2 regions of the Serratia entomophila genome follow, and region 1 is predicted to be linked to the other one. Evidence: riboswitches for the same ligand, from Rfam matches in the RefSeq annotation. Region 1 holds a riboswitch; the other holds the start of a gene.
The links. A riboswitch is a leader RNA that binds a small molecule or an ion and turns the genes downstream of it on or off. The one in region 1 is predicted to bind magnesium.

Region 1 (10,180 bases):
TGCACCTTGCTGACGCCCACCGAAGAGCCCTGGTTAGCCGGTTTGATAAACAGCGGCAGGCCCAAACGCTCGCTCAACTGCTCGAAGCTGAACTTGCCGCGGTTAGCGCGCGTCAGGGTAACGAACGGCGCCACCGCCAGCCCGGCGTCGCGCAGCAGGCGTTTGGTCACGTCCTTGTCCATGCTCACCGCCGAGCCAAGCACCCCGGCGCCGACGAACGGCATATTGGCCATGCGCAGCAGCCCCTGCAGCGAACCGTCTTCCCCCAGCGTGCCGTGCACGATCGGGAAGATCACGTCGAGCTGGCTCAGCGCCCCGGCGTTGCCCGCTTCGATCAGCTGCTGCTTTTCCTGGCCCGGGATCAGCGCCACGTTCTTATTCGAGCGGTTCAGCGCGATCAGCGCCGGGTTTTCCGCATTCAGCAGATAGTTGGAGGCGTCGTTGACGTGCCATTGCCCCTGTTTGTCGATGCCCAGCAGCGTGACCTCAAACTTCTCTTTGTCGATTGCATCCACAATGTTCTTGGCCGACTGCAGCGACACCTCATGCTCAGCCGATTTACCGCCAAAGATCACCCCAACACGTAGTTTAGTCACGCCTAAAATCCTTCTGAAAAATCATGGCAAAAAAACATTGTCATCAAAATAATTGCAGTGGCATCCAACGCAGATGCCGCTTCAAGTATGACGAGGATAATCACAATAAACGCAATGCCCGGCGGCGGCAATCGTTGTCACCAGGAATCTTCTTACGGTGAAAAGCGCTGATGAGGTCTTGCCCAACCCCAGGCAAAAACCGGCCTGCGCCGGTTTCCGTGGTCAGTTCAGTCCTAGCGTCCACTGGGCTATTTTGAAGTAGATGACCAAACCGGTGCCGTCTATCAGCGTGGTGATAAACGGGGCGGACACCACGGCGGGATCGACGCCGAAACGCTTTAACACCATGGGGATGATGGAGGAAACGGTCGCCGCCCACAGCGTAATGCATACCAGGGTCAAACTGACGATAAGCGTGATTTCGTAACCTATCCCCATCATCCATCCGCGAAACGCGCCGGCGCAAGCCAGCGTGAGCGCAATCATGATGGAGGTGGTCATTTCTTTACGCAGCACCTTGCCGATATCCCTCAGGCGCACCTCCCCCAGCGCCATGGCCCGAACGATGGTGGAGGTAATCTGCGTGCCGCTGTTGCCTCCGGTGCCCGTCAATAAAGGGATAAAGAAGGCAAGGGCGATCGCCGCCTCCAGCGCCTCTTCAAAGTGCTGGATAACGGTGCTGGTGTAAGCTTCAGCCACGAACAGCAACAGCAGCCATACGCTGCGCTTTTTCCACAGCTGGAAAGACGATATTTCGAGATAAGGCTTGTCCAGCGGCAAACTGGCCCCCTGCAATTGGGCGTCCTCGGTATTTTCCGCTTCAATAATGCGCGCTATTTCACGTTCGGTGAGACACCCCACCAAGCGGCCATTGTCTACCACGGCGACAATATCCAAATGGCTTGCCGCCAATAGCTCGGCGATATGCTCACGATCGTCGGTAGGCTTAACATGAAAGAAGGTGGTTTCCATCATGTCTTTTATGCGTTCGTCGTCGTGTTCCTCCTGTAATAAGCGTTTAACGGAAAGCACACCTACCAACTTCAGCCCGTCCTCGATAAATATCTGCGCCGGCAGGTCGTCATTGGAAAGCTGATTTATAAATATGGTCCGGGCCTCGCTGACATAAAGGTCGTGATGCAGAACAAAGAACTTCTTGTTCATATAACGGGCGATAGCGTCGTCTTCAAAGCGCGCTTTTTCATAATGGGTTTGCAGTGCGGCATATGACATTGAAAATACTCCCTATAGAAAGATAAAACCTCATAGGGGCGACAAGACAGGAAAGCATAAGCGGATCCCCACGTCTTGGGTTTAGCACTATACAACGTATCCCCGGGGGGAAGTTACCTTAGCAATGCCTTGATTCGGCTAGCGCTTGTTTTACCCTTGGCGGCCTCTCTCGATGCCGCCAGGGCGATAACTTGTGTTCATATAGGAGCCTCGCCATAACGAGATCGTAAAGCGAGGGAATTATGCCGTTTTTTCCTTACCCTATATGACCAACAGGTCTGTTGTTGACAGGCGGTTTATATAAGGCTCAAGTAATTAACATCATTAATTAATTATTTTCACAGGTGAATTTAAATTAACCCACAAATCGGCACCGCTATTAACGACCTCCTGATTTACAAAAGAATAATCACTATTACAGAAACTGACATGTCGCCGGGTATTTTATTCACACCCGATTTTTCGTAAATTAATTCCTCTTAATCGGCAGCTACAACGTAAAAATAAAACATCATCACCGGTTCAACCGCTGGTATAGGCCATGTAATAAAAAACGGATGAAAATATGAAAACGCTACGACGCAGCATAATGGCGATGTTAATTTTGATCGCTCTAATTCTCGCCAGGTTCTATTTGTTTAACTGAAAAACCGCCCCTTTCATCACTGCCGGTACGCCGGCAGTGCCTCCCCCGCGCGCCGCGGCAATCGGCGCCTTACGCCACATAATGTCAAACCGTCGCCATCCAAAACGTATACATTTCGTATATTGTTCACTACAGGAGCCGCCGATGGGCATCGTAAAAATTTCAGACGCGCTGCATGACGATCTGCGCCTGGCCAGCCTGACCATGACGCGCTCGATCAACGCGCAGGCCGAGTACTGGATCAAGATCGGCATGCTGGCCGAGTTCCACCCGGAGCTGACCTACCCGCAGCTGGTGAAAAAGATGATGAAAGATAACGCGCTGACGCTGAAGGAGATTGTCGGGTGAAAGAGATTGTGATCAAAACGCCGGAAGAGATTGCCAAAATGCGTCACTCTGGCGCCCTGCTGGCCAGAGTGTTTGCTATGCTCGATGAGGTGATTGTCGAAGGCATTTCCACCATGGAAATTAACGATCGCGCCGAGGCGTTTATCGTCAACGAATTGAAATCGCGGCCGGCCAGCAAGGGGCAGTATGATTTCCCCTATGTGCTGAATACCTCGATAGACGAAGTGGTGTGCCACGGCATTCCCTCCGTCAGCAAGATCCTGCGTGCCGGCATGATAGTCAACGTCGACATCACGTTGGAAAACGGCGGCTACATCGCCGACTCCAGCAAAATGTACTGTATCGGCCAGGTTACGCCGCTGGCCAAACGCCTGGTGAACAACGTATACGAATCGCTGTGGCAGGGCATCCGCGCGGTGAAACCGGGCGCTACCCTGGGGGATATCGGCCACGCCATTCAGCAGCACGCCGAGCAGGCCGGCTACAGCATCGTGCGTGAGTACTGCGGCCACGGCATCGGCCGCGATATGCACGAAGAGCCGGCGGTGCTGCACTTCGGCCAACCGGGCACCGGCATGGCGTTGCAGGAGGGTATGGTGTTCACCATCGAGCCGATGATTAACCAGGGCGACCACCGCATCAAGCAGAAGAAAGACGGCTGGACGGTAGTGACACGCGACAAAAAGCTGTCTGCCCAGTGGGAACACACCCTGGCGGTTACCGCCGACGGCGTGGAAATTCTGACCCTGCGCGACGAAGAGCGCCGTGCCGGCTACGCCGAAAGATATTAAATTATTAAGCCAATAAATTAACAGGCTAATAAGCTAACAACTTACTAAAACCTACGGGTTACGAAGGGAGATCGGCATGACGCAGTCCTCCAGCGAGGCGTTTCTCAATCAGCTTAAAGACATCGTCGGCGGCCCGCAGTTGCTGACCGGCGAACGCAGCACCGAACGGTACCGCAAGGGCTTCCGCTCCGGCGAAGGCAAGGCGCTGGCGGTAGTCTTCCCCACCCGCCTGCTGCAGCTTTGGCGCATTCTGGAGGCCTGCGTGGCCGCCGACAAGATTGTCATCATGCAGGCGGCCAACACCGGTTTGACCGAAGGCTCAACGCCCAGCGGCAACGACTACGACCGCGATATCGTTATCGTCAGCACCCTGCGCCTCGACCACGTTCAGGTGCTGGACAACGGCAAACAGGTGATCGGCTTCCCCGGCAGCACGCTGAACCAGCTGGAAAAGCTGTTGAAACCCTACGGCCGCGAGCCGCATTCGGTGATCGGTTCCTCCTGCATCGGCGCCTCGGTGATTGGCGGCGTGTGCAACAATTCCGGCGGTTCGCTGGTTAAGCGCGGCCCGGCCTACACCGAGATGGCGCTGTACGCGCAGCTGGGCGAAGACGGCCAACTGCGGCTGGTGAACCATCTGGGGATTAAACTCGGCGATACGCCGGAAGAGATCCTCACCCGGCTGGAGAAAGGCGACTATCGGCCGGAGGACGTCGAGCACGGCGAACTGCGCGCCTCCGACAACGAATACGCCACCCGGGTGCGCGACGTCGATGCCGACACCCCTTCCCGCTTCAACGCCGATAAGCGCCGCCTGTTTGAGGCCTCCGGCTGCGCCGGCAAGCTGGCGGTGTTTGCCGTGCGCCTCGACACCTTCGAAAAAGAAGGCAAAGAGCAGGTGTTCTATATCGGCACCAACGACACCGCCGTGTTGACCGAGCTGCGCCGCCATATGCTGAGCCAATTCGAGAACCTGCCGGTGGCCGGCGAATACATGCACCGCGATATTTTCGACATCGCCGAGGTGTACGGCAAAGACACCTTTATGATGATCGACAAGCTCGGCACCGATCAAATGCCGCGCTTCTTCACTCTCAAGGGGCGCATGGACGCCAGCCTGAACAAGCTGCCGCTGCTGCCGCACAACCTGACCGACCGGCTGATGCAGGGGCTGAGCCATTTTGCCCCCAGCCATCTGCCGAAACGCATGAAGGAATACCGCGAGCGCTTCGAACACCACCTGCTGCTGAAAATGGCCGGGCCGGGGGTAGAAGAAGCGCAGCAGTACCTGAGCCGCTACTTTGCCCAGGCCGACGGCGCGTTCTTCGCCTGCACCGCCGAAGAGGGCAAGAAAGCCTTCCTGCACCGCTTTGCCGCCGCCGGCGCCGCCGTGCGCTACCATGCGGTGCACGCCGACAAGGTGGAAGATATTCTGGCGCTGGACATCGCTCTGCGCCGCAACGACACCGAGTGGTTTGAAACCCTGCCGCCGGAGATCGACAGCCAGTTGGTGCACAAGCTGTATTACGGCCACTTTATGTGCCACGTTTTCCATCAGGACTACGTGGTGAAAAAAGGCGTCGACAGCCATGCGCTGAAAGAGAAAATGCTCGAAATCCTCGACCGGCGCGGCGCCGAATACCCGGCGGAACATAACGTCGGCCACCTGTATGCGGCCAAGCCGGACCTGCAGGCGTTCTACCGCGCCGCCGATCCGACCAACAGCTTTAACCCCGGCATCGGCAAAACCAGCAAACGCAAAGGCTGGGCCGATAACGGACGGTAACCTTTCCCGGGGCGCGTTGATTTTACGTTGCGCGCCCCGGCAAAGCTGATTATATTTAATCCGTTACCCTTTCCCGCACTCAGGAAAATTCATGATTCAGTTTGCGCACACTACAGACCCGACAACCGCGACCCTGCCAGCCGCGGTTGCGTCGTGCGCATCCTCCGCCCCACCCGCCGTTTCTTCTGTCGTCACCGCGGTTGCCGCTTACCCGCCACGCATAGTGGTTGTGCGCTAAGCCAAACCGACTTTTTACCTCCGGCTTTTTCTAAATTTTTGCGCTCAGGCGTAGACCGCCGTGCGTGCCGGAGCCTGTAATTTTCACGACAGGTGAAATGAAATGCGATTACCTTCTCAATGGGCCAATGCCGGCCTGGCTACGCTGTTCGTCCTGCTATGGAGCAGCGGCGCGATCTTCTCCCGCTGGGGTCTGGAGCACGCCTCCGCCTTCGCTTTCCTGTTCTTCCGCTGCGCCATCGCGCTGGCGCTGCTGCTGGCCATCGGCCTGTGGCAGCGGCAATGCCTGCCCGCCCCCGGCACCCGCCGGCGCGTTGCGCTGATTGGCCTGCTGATGATCGGCAGCTACCAGATTTGCTATCTGCTGGCGCTGGAACGGGGCATTACCCCCGGGGTGCTGGCCACGCTGCTCGGCGTGCAGCCGATCCTCACCCAGTTCGTCACCGAACGGCGCTGCGCCGGGCTGCGCGGCCTCGGCCTGCTGATGGCGCTGGCCGGTCTGACGCTGGTGGTGTATCAAAGCCTGATGGTGGCCCGCTTCTCGCTCATCGGCATGCTGTGCGCCTTTATCGCGCTGGGCTGCATGACCGCCGGCACCCTGTTGCAAAAAGGCATGACCCAGCCACCGCTGGCGGTGTTGCCGCTACAGTACGCCGTCGGGCTGTTGATGTGTACGCTGGTGCTGCCGTTCGAACCGTTGCGGGTGGAATGGCGGCTGGAGTTCGCGTTGCCGCTGGTGTGGATGGCGGTGGTGATATCCGTGCTGGCGACCTTTCTGCTGTACCGCCTGATCCAGCGCGGCAATCTGGTGCAGGTCACCAGCCTGTTTTACCTGATCCCGGCGGTGACCGCCCTGTTGGATTATCTGCTGCTCGGCCACGCGCTGGCGGCGATGAGCCTGTTGGGCATGGCGAGTATCGTGCTCGGCGTGATGCTGGTGTTCCGCAGACCTTAAAACGCAAAAGCCCCCCGCGCCGGCGGCGCGGGGGGCAAAGACTGACTCAACTTAGAATAACCAGGAACCATACCCCCACAGCAGCACCGTCACCCCGAGCAGGAATTCAAGCAGCAGGATGCCGATGGCGAAGGTTGAGCTGGAGAAGATAAACCCTTCCTTGCTGTCGATATTCAGGAAGTGCGGAATGCCCAGATTCAGCAGATAGCCCGAGTAGCACAGGCCGATAATGCCGACGAACAGACACAGCCACACCACCGGGTAGAGCGCCACGATGCCGCTGAGGAACATCGGGGTGGCAACGTAGCCGGCGAACACCATGCAACGGTGCAGGCTGGGGCGCGATTCATAACGGCGCGCCATCCAGTGGATCACTTGCCCCATGATCGCCACGCCTGCCAGCATCAGCAGGTAGAACGCCACGGCGGTATACAATGCGGTAAACATATCGAGCCGGATCGCGTGCCCTTCACCGGAGAGCCAACCCAGCTGCGTGGTGCCGATAAAGGCGCAGACCACCGGGATCGCCGCCAGCAACAGCACGTGGTGGGTATAGAGGTGCGAGACGCTTTCGTTCTCGCTTTTAATGTGTTCGAACTCGGCGCTTGGATGCGCCAGAAGCCCCCAAACGTGATTGACCATGAGACACCTCCTCCATCGCCTTAAGTCGCAATCGGCGAACGAATTTAACACCCCTGACGGATAGCTGCCCGTACGAGGATTGCGGTCACGGGGCTCTCTCCCCTGTATTGATTATAGCCTTTTGCTGAAAAAGCGTGCGGAAAGCGCGGAGGCGGCGGCGGTTTGTTTTATAATCCCTCCATTGTGTAATGGCTGAGAGGAATGCCATGTCATCTGCAATAACGCTCCGCCAGGCGGGGATTGTCGACATTGAGGCCGGCCGCAACGTTACCCTGGTCGAACCCTGCAACCTGTACGGCTGCCGCCTCGGCGACGAGGTGTTCGTCGGCCCGTTCGTCGAGATCCAGCGCAACGTCAGCATCGGCGCCCGCAGCAAAATTCAGTCGCACAGCTTTATCTGTGAATACGTGACCCTCGGCGAGGATTGTTTTATCGGCCACAACGTCACCTTCGCCAACGATCTGTTTAAAGACGGCGCCCCCAATGCCGATCCGGCGAGCTGGGGCCGGACGCGCATCGGCGATCGGGTGGCTATCGGCTCCGGCGCCACCGTGCTGGCGGTGAGCATCTGCAGCGGCGCGGTGATCGGCGCCGGCGCGGTGGTGACCCGCGACATCACCCGCCCGGGAATTTACGCCGGCAACCCCGCCCGCCTGATCAGGGAGCTGGCTCGATGATCCCGGCCATTCAGATCGCCGCCGTCGGCCAGCTGCCCGCCGGCTACCTGGAAAGCTGCGACTTCAGCTTTCAAATCTCCTGCTACGCCCAGCCGTTGTTCGACACCCCGGTCGACAGCTGGCCAACCAGGCCGGTGGCGCCGTTTCGCAAAAGCTACCCGCCGGCGCCCTTCGTCAACGAAGAAAGCGAGACGTTTCTTGCTCGCCATCGCGGTGAGGCCGTCGGCCATGTCACGCTGAGCAAAAACTGGAATGGCTATACGCTGATTGAAGAGATCGTCGTGGCCGCTCACGTGCGCCGCCTGGGTATCGCCCGCGCCCTGCTGGCGTGCGCCAAAGGTTGGGCGCGCAGCCAGGAGACCTCAGGTATGATGCTGGAGACGCAGAACAACAACCTGGCGGCCTGCCGTTGCTACCAGGACAGCGGCTTCATTCTCGGCGGCATCGACCATCTGCTGTATCGCGCGCAGCCGGAAATCGCCGATCATGAGATTGCGTTGTTCTGGTATTTGCCGTTCAACAGCGAAATCGGTTACTGATTTATCGATCGCCATTTACACCATATTTACTTTTTAAGCGCCCATCAAAGGATGCGAACTGTTATCATTTCGATGATAACCAAGCGAAACCATTGGAGGGTTGAATGTACAAGGTTGTTTTACTGATGCTAGTTATAGCCATGAGCGGATGCGCCGGGCGTTCCCCCGCAGCGGGCTCAACATCCCAACCGGCGGGCGCTACGCGCCCCGAGCCGGATACGCAGGCCCGGATGGATGACGCTACCTTGCGGCAGCTCAATGCCATCCTCGCCCAGCCCATTGCCGGGCAAGGCGGCGGCCGCAGCGCCGATCTGATCTCCCGGCAATTCCTCGGCACCCCCTACGTCGCCAACCGGCTGATCGGCTCGCAGGAAACGCCGGAGCAGCTGGTGATCGACTTCCGCGGCCTGGATTGCTTTACCTTTATCGACTACGTCGAGGCGCTGCGCACCGCCCATACCCAGAGCGAATTCGTGCGCAATCTGATTAACATCCGCTACGTCAACGGCGAGGTCAGCTTCCCGCAGCGCAAGCATTTCTTCACCGACTGGGCGCAGCGGCCACGGGTGGTCGCCAAAGATATCACCGCGCAGCTCAGCCCGCGTGCAGTCACGCTGGAAAAAAACCTCAATCTGAAAGCGGACGGCAGTAATTACCTGCCGGGCCTGAAGCCCCTGCGCCGCAGCATCACCTACATCCCCAGCGATAACGTCGACGACAAGGTACTGTCCCAGCTGCGCACCGGCGATTACATCGGCATTTACACCAACCTGGCCGGGCTTGACGTTACCCATACCGGCATCTTCGTGATGACCGACCGCGGCCCGATGCTGCGTAACGCATCGTCACGCAAAGAAAACATGCAGGTGGTGGATTCGCCCTTTATGGATTACGTGCTGGCGACGCCGGGCATTCTGGTATTGCGCCCGCTATAACGGTTATTAGCTATAGCCGTTTGTGCTTAGCAAGCGTTTGACTTCACTACAGCTTCAGGATTATCTGTCAGGACAAAACCAACTGATTTTATTGTTCTTTTCAGGGAGTCTTCGATGACCAAGAGTTGGCGTTACACCCCTCTGCTGGCGGCGTTTGCCGCCGTGCTGGCGCTGCAGGGCTGCGATCAAAAAACGAGTCAGAATCACATCAAGGTCGGGGTGATAAACGGCGCCGAACAAGACGTGGCGGAGGTCGCCAGGCAGGTGGCGAAAGAGAAATACGGCCTGGACGTGGAACTGGTGGGCTTCAGCGGCTCGCTGCTGCCAAACGAGGCCACCGACAAAGGCGATCTGGACGCCAACGTGTTCCAGCATCGGCCATTCCTCGAGCAGCAAAACAGGGAGCACGGCTACAAGCTGGTGGCGGTCGGCAACACCTTCGTATTCCCGATGGCCGGCTACTCGAAGAAGATAAAATCGCTGAAAGAGCTGCAGGACGGCGCGGTGATCGCCATTCCCCTCGATCCGACCAACCTCGGCCGCGCGCTGCTGCTGCTGGAAAAAACCGGCCTGATTACGCTGAAGCCGGGCAAGGGGCTGCTGCCCACCGCGCTGGACATCAGCGCCAACCCGCATAACTACAAAATCATGGAGATCGAAGGCGCGCAGCTGCCGCACCTGCTGGACGACCCGAAAGTCACCGTCGCTATCATCAGCACCACCTACATCAACCAAACCGGGCTGACGCCGACCAAAGACGGCATCTTTATCGAAGACAAAGATTCGCCGTACACC
Region 2 (10,180 bases), 1.1 Mb from region 1:
CCCGTTCGGTTATAACGTCTCTGAGCAGGCGGTTGCCGGCGCCTTCGACAAACTGACCCAGCGCACCGGCGTCGCCAACCTGGCGCCGGTGGAAAATCATCGGGCGTATGGCGTCTACCACCACTTCTATAACCACCCCTACAACATCATCGGCATGGAGATTTTGGCCAAGGACATTTACCCGCAGCAGTTCAGCCGGCTAGACCCCATCGCCGATTACCATCAGTTGATCAAAACCTTTACCCGCATTCCGGATCAGCCGGTGATTCTGTCTCATTGACAGCCAGCGCATCATTGAGCGGTGGTAACGCCTTGCAGTGTTTATACTTAAGGAGATGGTGACCAACGGAGGGAAGTGAAATGAAAGCGATGATCCCGGTGCTGTTGATGTTGATGCTTTCCGGCTGTATCGGCGGTAAAGGCGGCCCACAGGACGTGCCGCCACCGCCGGCGCAAAACGATCCTCACACCTGCAATAACAGCGACGCCAGCGCCAACAGCGACTGCTCTCAGTCGGTGGTGCCGCCCATGCACTGACCTGCCGCCGCCGGGTTACGGCCCGGCGGCGGGTTCAGCTTTACGACGATTGCTCTTCCTCGTTGGCCAGGTTCTTCGCCTGCTGTTTCATAAACACCACTTCCTGCGGGCTGGACATATTGACGCGCTGCGCGCGCAGCAGTTTGAGGATGTTGAACAGCAGTTCGCTTTTGGTTGCGCCTACCATGCGCGGGCTGGGCACGTAGCCGGTGACGCTGAGGATAATGCCGTCCGGCCCCAGTTGGCTGAAACGAACGTAAGGCGCCGGCGTCTCCAAAATATTCTCGTAGTCGTTGTAGGCGCTCAGCAGGATATTGCGCACCAGCTCGGGATCGATATCCGTCGGGAAGGTCAGCGCGATGGTGACCACCCCTTGCGCGTTGCCCATGGTGGCGTTGCGCACGTTCTGCGAGATCAGCTGCGAGTTCGGCACGATCATGGTTGAACGGTCGCTGAGCTGGATCTCGGTGGCGCGCACGTTGATGCGGCGCACGTCGCCTTCCACCCCGCCGATGCCGATCATGTCCCCCACCTTCACCGGCCGCTCGGTCAGCAGGATCAGGCCGGAAATAAAGTTCTTCACGATCTCCTGCAGGCCAAAACCGATGCCGACCGACAGCGCACTGACGATCCACGCGAGGTTACTCCACTGGATGCCCAGCGCCGCCAGCGTGATCAGGATCAGCAATACATAGCCGACGTTGCTGAACAGCGTAACCAGCGAGGCGCGAATGCCGACGTCTGAAATGGTTTTCGGCAGCAGCTCGTTGCTCAGCCAACGCTGGGTTACCCGCAGGATATAGATGCCGACCGCCAGGCAAATCACCGCGTTGATCAGATTGCCGGGAACGATGTTGAAACGCTGCAGGCCTTCGCCGGTCAGGATCGAGGCGATTTTTTCCAGCAACGAGTTAGGCGTGGTGGTGCCGAACGAGCCGTTGAACAGCGAGAGGATCATCAACAGCAGCAGTGAACATTTCGCCACTGCGGTAGTGATAATCGCCATCTGTTCCAGGTGGCGGTCCTTGACGTTGAGCGTTTTCTTCAGCGTTTTGCCGCTGGTGGTTTGCGACGAGAAGATAGCGGCGCACAGGTCGGTAGCAAACAGCACGGTAAAATAGAAGGTCATCAGCACCAGCACGATCCAGATCACCTGATAGGTCAGGAACCGGGCGAAGGCGATGTAACCGATCAGCAGCGAAAACAGAATGATCACCGAACACACCAGCGTGACCAGATGCACCAGGCCACCGACGGTTGAACGTTTTTCGATGTGCACGCCCTGCTGTTCCAGCCGGCGGCGAATGCGCTGGGAGCGTAGCGGTATCGCCAGCAACACCATGCCGATCAGCCCGGCGACCAGGCCGTTGCCGAAAATGGTGGCGCTCAGGCTGGCGCTCACCACGTTATTGATAAGCTCCACCGTGCCAAAGGCCAACGCCAGCGCGGCCAGCAGCGGCGAGAAGTAGCGCAGCCCGGTGGCGACCGCGTCGTCCAGCGACGCCAGGCGCCATGATGGCCGATTCAGCGACAGCGCCGCGCGGCCCAGCCCGGCGATCAACGCGCAGAAAATCGCCAGCTTGCTGAAGCCTTCCGAAAAATCCTGCAGCAGCACCGGCAGCGCCTGCACCCGGGTAAAGGTCTGATTCAGCAGGTTCAGCGCGATGCCGGTGGTGATTACGGTGACGGCGACGGTCGCGATGGCCATAAAGCTGCGGCGCAGCCGCCCGTCCGGCAAGAAGCGAATGCTGACCCAGGCCAGGAAGCGCTCGGAATAATAGCGGCCCCAGGACCAGATAATGACCGCCAACGCCAGCAAAGCAAGGGTGCCGTAGCGCCATTCCTCTTGCCAACTGGCGTCCCAGGCTTCTTTCATCGCGGCATTGAACTGATCCAACCGCTGCGCATCCTCATCGGACGGTTGCACAATCGGCGCCCAAAATTTGGCGCCCACTATGCTGCCGGTGTTCAGCGCCAGCTGGGTTTTAAACGCCACCCGGCGCAGATCGCCAATTTGCTGCCCCAGATCGATCGCGCCGGCTCTGATGGCCTGCGCGCGTTTTGCCGCGTCGTCCAGCTGCTTCTTGCTGTTGTTGAGCGCGTTGCGCTGCTGCACCACCGCCGGGGTTTCGGCCAGGGAGCCGGCGGCCGGCTGCGGCCCCAGCACGTCGAGCTGCGCCTGCAGCTTTTCCTGTGCCGGCTGCAGGTCTGCCGCCAGCTTCTCCATCCCGGCGGCCAGATCGTCGGTGGACTGCCGCAGTTTGACGAGCTGATTGTCGGTGCTGGCCTTGGAGACCTGCTGTTTCATGTCGTCCAACTGCTTTTGGGCCTTTTTTAGCGCCGTGGCGGGATCCGGCGCGCTTTCGGCAACGGGGTCATCCTGCGCGGCAACGCTGGCCAGCGGCGCCAACTGCAACCCAAACAGCAGGAACAGAAAAAAGAAGATCTGACGGGGTCTTAACATAAATTCAGTGCTCAGCTCAGCATGATAGACAGGTGTGCGGCAGACAGGGAAATCCACCGCTTAATCATAAACGCCGATTATAATAGCTGCTTAATCTGAGCCGAAATACCTGAATTATTCCCATTCATTCGTCACTGCGGGGATGCTGCGTTTAGCCTGCTGATATCTTGAACATTTTACGGTGGCGCGATGCCAAAAGACGCCCTATAATTCGCTCACCTATTAACCTAATTTATAAAAGGAGGATTACTATGCCGATGTGTGAATTGTTTGTTTACTCACACTTCTATAGTAATTGCCGCCGCTCAAGCATTACCGGTATCGTGCTGCGATAACCCAGCTTGAGCGAAGCTTACTAAAATCTGAGCCCTTCCCTCCGGCTTACCGGGTTGTCGTCAGCGATGTTTGACGATTGGCATCCTTATGCCTGTAAATCTTGAGTAAGCAATGAGCACATTACTATCTGCACAATCTGTCGGTTACGACAACGCGTTCGGCACCCTGCTGAGCGAGGTTTCCTTCAGCCTGAAAAAAGGCGATCGCATCGGTCTAATCGGCCATAACGGCTGCGGCAAAAGCACCCTGCTGAAAATCCTCAGCGGCGACCTGCCCGCCGGCGCCGGCAACGTAACGATGTCGCACCAGTGCCTGATGGCGCGGGTGGAACAACACCTGCCGGAAGCGCTGCACGCCTGCACCCTGTTGGATGCGGTGCTGGCGCGATTGCCGCCAAACCAACATCTGAGCGAACGCTGGCGCTGCGAGGCGTTGCTGGCCAGCCTGGGGTTCACCGCCGAAACCTGGACGCTGACCGCCGGCACCCTCAGCGGCGGCCAACATACGCGCCTGTTGCTGGCGCGCGCGTTGATCCGCCAACCGGACCTGCTGCTGCTGGACGAACCCAGCAACCACCTGGACCTGCCCACCTTGCTGTGGCTGGAAGGGTTCCTGCAAAACTGGTGCGGCAGCTTTGTGCTGGTGTCCCACGATCGCTATTTGCTGGATCAGGTGACCAACTGCACCTGGATTTTGCGCGACCAGACGCTGCAATTCTTCCGCTTGCCCTGCTCCGCAGCCCGCCTGGCGCTTGAGGAGCAGGATGCCGCGGACGCGCACCGCCGCCAGGCCGAGCAAAAAGAGATCGATCGGGTGGAGAAGAGCGCCCACCGTCTGGCGGTTTGGGGCCGGGTGTACGACAACGAAGATCTGGCGCGCAAGGCCAAGCAAATGGAAAAACGCGTCGACCGCCTCAGGGAAGAACAAACTACGCTGACCGCCGGCAGCCAGTGGCGGTTGCGGCTGCAGGGGGAAGCGCTCGACGCCGATCGCCTGCTGGCGCTGCCGCAGCTGGACGTGCGGCCGGCGGCGGATGCGCCGGTACTGTTCAGCCTCGAGCAACTGCGGGTTAAAAGCGGCGATCGCATCGCCATCGTCGGGCGTAACGGCTGCGGCAAGTCCTCGTTGCTGCAGCAGCTGTGGCGTGAGTATCGCCAGCCAGACGATCGGCAGGCGGTATTCCATCCGCGGGTGCGGATAGGCTATTACGATCAAAGCCTGCAGCAGCTGCGCGATGAGGACAGGCTGAACGAAGCCCTGACGCATTTCGCACCGCTGACCGAAGAACAGCGGAAAATGGCGCTGATTGGCGCCGGCTTCCCCTACCTGCGCCATCAGCAGCAGGTCCGCTCGCTGAGCGGCGGCGAGCGCTCGCGCTTGCTGTTTGTCGGCCTGACGCTGGCCAACCATGGTCTGCTGTTGCTGGATGAGCCCACCAACCATCTGGATATGGCGGGTAAAGAAGAGCTGGCGGAAACGCTGCGGCAGTTTTCCGGCGCGGTAATGCTGGTGACCCACGATCGGATGCTGATCGAACAAAGCTGTAACCGCTTTTGGCTGATTGACCAACGGCAGTTGACCGAGTGGCACGATCTGGCGCCGGTCTACCAGCGGTTGGCCGGGGAGCATGCCGGGGAAGCCTCGTTGCCACCTCGGCAGGCCGTGGCCGCCGACAGCGCGTCGCCGGATGACGAGGACGCGTTTCTGAACGCCCTGCTGCTGCTGGAAAGCAAACTGCAGGAAGATCTGGCGCGTAAACCTAAGCACCAAAAACCGGAACTGCAGGCGCGTTGGCGCCGGGAGATAGCAGAAATAACCGCCCGTCTGAACCTGGGCTAAGCCTCACAGGCCGCCTTTATGGCGGCCTTTTTTATCACATCTGTCGATGAATGGCCTTTTCGGATTCACGTCGTCGGTTTGATCGGCTCTACGTGCCCTATGGCGCGTGAAATGGCCGGGTAATCCGCCCGCAACCGGCGTTCTATTCGGTCGACCGCGTCATGCGCCGCGACAATGCTTGCCGCCGGCGAAACCCGGCAGTGGAAATTGACGATAATGCCGGCGCGGGTCTTGCGGGCGCGGATGTTATGCACGTCCTGCACCCTTTCCCCCTGTTCCACCGCCGCTTTCAGGAGCAGGCTGATATCGGCCAGCTCGCCCGGCGTCACGTCTTCGCTGGCCAGCCAGTGCGGCGTTTGCGGCTCCAGGTGCGTTTCAATCTCGGTGTCTTCGCCGATGGCCTGGCGCAACAGAGTTTCTATTTCGCTGGCGATATCATGCGCCTGCGCCACGCTGGCGCTGGCCGGCACTGCCAGATCCATGCTGATCGACATGCGCGAAGGCAGCTGCTGCAGCGCCAGGTTCTGCACCTGGGCGCCGTGGTTGGCGGCAATCGCCCGGATGCGCGTCGCCATATCCTCGTCGCTGCGGGTTTGCGGGATGGCGATCGTCGTCACCTGGGCATTGGGATATTGCTCTCGCAGCCGCGCGGCGATGTCCAGCTTCAGGGCATCGATGCGTTCGAGCGGCAACGTGCGGCACACCGCCACCGTCACCTCGACAAACAGCGCCGCCCCGGCGTTGCGAATACGGATACTCTCACAGGATAAAATGGCCGGGAATGGCGCAAGCGCGGCGGAAATCGCCTCTTTTGCGCCGGCCGGCGCCGCGTCCATCAAGGAATCGAACGAGCGCTTTCCCAGCTTGAGAGCCGCCGCAAAGATAAAGCAGGCGACGATCAGCGCCGCAATGGCGTCGGCGCGGCCAAACCCCAGCAGCACGAAGAAAATCCCCAACAGCACCACGCCGGATGACAGCATGTCGGAGAAGAAATGCAGCGCATCGGCCTCCAGCGCTGCGCTGTCGGTGGCTTTCGCCACGCGGTTCAGCGCCCGCACGCGGAAAAAGTCGACGGCAATCGAAATCAACAACACCGCAATCACCAGCGGCGCCGCGACAATCTCATGCGGCTGGCCCAGCAGGCTGCTGCCGGCTTCATAGACAATCCAGCCCGCGGCGGCCAGCAACAGCAACACTTCAAACAGCGCCGCCAGGTTCTCCACTTTGCCGTGGCCGAAGTGGTGATCGTCATCGGCGGGCTTATCGCTGATGCGCACCGCCAGCCAGGTAATGCTGGTGGCGATAAAATCGGTAAAAGAGTGGATCCCTTCGGATATCAGGCCAATACTGCCGGTAAAGATACCGGCGACAAACTTCCCTACAGCCAACAACCCGCTGGCGATCATCGAGTTTCTGGCCACGATCAGTTTTTCATTTTGCATCATGCGGCTCACATTCGGTGGTGATTTATTTTTTTACTTTAGCGGATAATTGCCAGACAAAGGCGACCAGCAGCATGCTGCCTGAGAAGGTTAACATCAAACTGGTAAGAAATTCCGATTTTCCCGTGGTGGTGTAATAGATTTCATTTACGCCAACGGAAATCATTAAAATTGCGTAGAGTAATCCAAGGATAAGCATCATCATGATCGTTACACTCCATTCTTCGGCAACGCTTTCAGCGTTCCATTAAATCCTCCCCATAAAAAAATAAAACCGTTACGGGGAGGATGCCTCTAGGCGGATCTTTAGCGTTCATTAATCATCCCATTTGGTGCTCATATAGGCGGCCAGCAGGCCCAGTGAGCTGATCATTCCCAGGAATCCTATAAAAATCGTCATGTTTCCCATTATTTTGTCCTCGGTTAACTGTTATCGATAAAAACCTCTTTAATTAAAAAGCGGATTCGGTCTTTGCCCATTGCGTTTAACGCCCTCCTCATCATTTGATAACATCCCCGCCCGATTAAGGCGGGGTTCGGTTAAATGCCCAATACGTACTGGGCGATTTTGAAGTAAATAATCAGGCCGGTGCCGTCGATAAAGGTGGCGATAAAGGGCGCCGACACCACCGCCGGATCGATACCCAGCCGTTTGAGCAGCATCGGGATGATAGACGATACTATGGCGCTCCACAGGGTGATCGCCACCAGCGACAGGCTGACCACCAGCGTGACGTCGACGCCCACCCCCATGATCCAGGCGCGCACCCAGGCCGCGATGCCGATGGTCACGGCAATCAGCAGCGAGGTAGAGACCTCCTTGCGGATCACCGCCCCCAGATTGCGCAGGCTCACCTCGCCCAGCGCCATGGCGCGCACCAGCGTCGAGGTGATCTGAGTGCCGCTGTTGCCGCCGGTGCCGATCAGCAACGGGATGAAAAACGCCAGCGCAATCGCCGCTTCCAACTGATCTTCAAATGCCTTCAGCACGTTGCCGGTATAGGCTTCGGCAACGAACAGCATCAGCAGCCACACCGATCTTTTACGCCACAGCGCCCAGGGGCTGGTCTCCAGATAGGGTTTGTCCAACGGCAGGCTGGCGCCCTGGCGCTGCGCGTCTTCGGTATTTTCGTCTTCGAGCAGACGGGCGATTTCCCGCTCGCCGAGCACGCCGACCAGCGTGTTGTTGGCCACCACCGGCACCACGTCCAGCCCGCCCTTGCCCAGCAAATGCGCGACGTCGTTGCGGTCGTCTTCGGGCGAAACATGGAAGTAGCTGTGATTCATCATCACGCCAACGGCTTTATCGTCATCTTCGCACTGCAGCAGCTTTTTTACCGACAGCGTGCCGCGCAAATGATAATCGTCCGCGGTGATAAACAGCTGGGTGGGAATTTCATCCGTTTTTAACTGTGAAAGAAAATACGCCCTGGCTTTATTAACCGTCATATTGCCGGGAACGGTAATAAAATCGGCGGTCATATAGCCGGCGACAGAAGACTCATCGAGAGCGTCGCCGTCGGCCAGCGCCGGGGAAAGGTATTGTTGATGTGACTTGTTCATTGTTAGTCCCTATTTCTGTTTAAACTTCAACAGCGAATCGCATAGGGGCGCAACCAAAGAGGGAGTGCAGACAGCCTATCTCCGCGTCCAGGTTTTAGCACTATACAACGTATCCGATCGATAAATCAGAAGTTACCTTGGGCTGAACCTTAATCCGATAAAGCCTGTCTTAACCTTGGGCATCTCTCGATGTCGTCAGATCAGTAACCTGTGTTTGTATAGGAGCCTCGCCAAACGAGATACTGCATATAAACTACCGGCGCAGTATAGGCGGTGTTTCTCTCACCGGGAAGGAAATGTTCTCTGCCGTTTATGGAGTATTTAGGAAACTGTTATTTAGAATGAAATCCATAAAAAAGGCCGATGTTAATCGGCCGGTTTTATTTATTATTCAGTGCGCAACAATATAGGCGTTCTTATCATACAATGCTCCCTGCCGCGTAAAGTCGATGCCCTTCACATAGGGTTTGACCAACGTGGCGTTCGCTTCATAATAGACCGGCGCCACCGGCGTATCCGCCGCCAGCAAGTCTTCCGCCTGCTGGAAATAGTGCTGCACCTGCTGCGGCGTTTGCGCCGCGGTGGCCTGATGCAGAATGCGGTCATAGTTCCCGTTGCGGTACTTGGGGCTGTTTTCACTGCTGGCGGAACGGAAAACGTTCAGGAAGGTGGAAGGATCGTTGTAGTCCGCCAGCCAGCGGGTAAAGGCCACGCTGTACTGCCCGCGGTTAATGCTGTCCAGGGTGACCTTGCGCTCCTGGCTTTGCAACCTGGCCTCGACGCCAAGGTTCTTTTTCCACATCGCGCTGCTGGCGATGACGATTTTCTTGATGGTAGCGTCGTTGCTGTACAACAGGGTAAAGCGCAGCGGATTAGCGGCGTTAAAGCCGGCCTCCGCCAGCAGCTTTTGCGCCTGCGCGAGGCGCTGTTCACGCGTCCAACCCGCCGCTTCGCCCGCTTTCAGGCTATAGCCGCCCGCCCCGGTGGGGGTGAAGGTCCAGGCCGGCTGTTGGCCGTAGCCCAGCACCTTGCCGGCGATAATGTCCTTGTCCAGCGCCAGATTAAGCGCCTGCCGCACGCGCACGTCATTAAACGGCGCCTGCTGGTTGTTAAACGCAAAGTAGCTGGTGGACAACAGCGGATAGGTCACCAACTGCTCATCTCCCAGGGTTTTCTTCAGCCGTTGATACAGCTCCGGCGGCGTGGTGTAACCCAGTTCGATTTCACCGGCGCGGAAACGTGCGACTTCGGGGAACCCTTGCAGCGGCAGGAAAGTAACCTTGTTCAGCCGGGTATTGGCGTTGTCCCAGTATTGTGGATTGCGCTCCACCACCAGCTTCTCATTCACCACCCACTGGCTGAGGCGAAACGCGCCGTTGCCGACAAAATGCGCCGGCTGGGTCCAGTCTTTGCCGTACTTTTCCACCACCTTTTGATTCACCGGCAGTACCGGGAAATGCACCAACTGCTTCAGCAAATAAGAATTGGGTTCGGCAAGCGTCACCTGCAGCGTATGCGCATCCAGCGCCCTCACCCCCAGCTCGCTCGGCGGCTTGCTGCCGGCGTTGATCTCCGCCGCGTTGAGCACATAGGCCGAGGCCAGATAGCTGCCGTACGGCGAAGCGGTTTTCGGGTCGGTCAGGCGCCGCCAGCTGTAGACGAAATCGCCGGCGGTAACGGGATCGCCGTTGGACCACTTGGCCTGCGGCCGCAGATGGAAGGTCCAGACGTTGCCCTGTTGCTCCCATTTCTCTGCCAGCGCCGGGATCACCTCGCCTTTTTTGCCCACCCGCAACAGCCCTTCGAACAGATCGTTGAAGATGTAAAACTCCACGTTGCTTTCGGCCAGGTTAGGGTCCAGCGTCGCCGGCTCATAGCCGTTGGCGCGCACCAGCTCCTGGGTTTCCGCCAGCTTGACGCCGGCCGGCACCTCTGCGGCGCTAACGCCGGCCACCGGCGACAAAGAGCAGACGATTAAACCAGCCAGAATCTTGGTATT

Region 2: linked by a shared signal. The riboswitch ahead of mgtE (magnesium transporter) and the one ahead of KHA73_RS07050 (magnesium transporter) in region 1 are both predicted to bind magnesium.

The regions. Positions count from the first base shown of each region.
Region 1 covers NZ_CP082787.1:1,417,889-1,428,068, reverse strand. Annotated here, with positions in the region: gene ddlA (D-alanine--D-alanine ligase) at 1-596, opposite strand, end outside; gene KHA73_RS07050 (magnesium transporter) at 819-1,829, opposite strand; M-box (ykoK) riboswitch at 1,889-2,059, opposite strand; gene KHA73_RS07045 (ParD-like family protein) at 2,620-2,823, shown strand; gene map (type I methionyl aminopeptidase) at 2,820-3,614, shown strand; gene dld (D-lactate dehydrogenase) at 3,691-5,400, shown strand; gene KHA73_RS07030 (DMT family transporter) at 5,741-6,592, shown strand; gene KHA73_RS07025 (Yip1 family protein) at 6,644-7,234, opposite strand; gene KHA73_RS07020 (acyltransferase) at 7,441-7,911, shown strand; gene KHA73_RS07015 (GNAT family N-acetyltransferase) at 7,908-8,450, shown strand; gene KHA73_RS07010 (DUF1460 domain-containing protein) at 8,555-9,385, shown strand; gene KHA73_RS07005 (MetQ/NlpA family lipoprotein) at 9,500-10,180, shown strand, end outside.
Region 2 covers NZ_CP082787.1:2,556,590-2,566,769, forward strand. Annotated here, with positions in the region: gene KHA73_RS12490 (ABC transporter substrate-binding protein) at 1-280, shown strand, start outside; gene KHA73_RS12495 (YdgH/BhsA/McbA family protein) at 361-537, shown strand; gene KHA73_RS12500 (DUF3772 domain-containing protein) at 578-3,001, opposite strand; gene KHA73_RS12505 (ABC-F family ATP-binding cassette domain-containing protein) at 3,449-5,176, shown strand; gene KHA73_RS12510 (cation diffusion facilitator family transporter) at 5,242-6,618, opposite strand; gene KHA73_RS12515 (hypothetical protein) at 6,644-6,823, opposite strand; gene mgtS (protein MgtS) at 6,935-7,027, opposite strand; gene mgtE (magnesium transporter) at 7,159-8,181, opposite strand; M-box (ykoK) riboswitch at 8,254-8,427, opposite strand; gene KHA73_RS12530 (ABC transporter substrate-binding protein) at 8,573-10,180, opposite strand, start outside.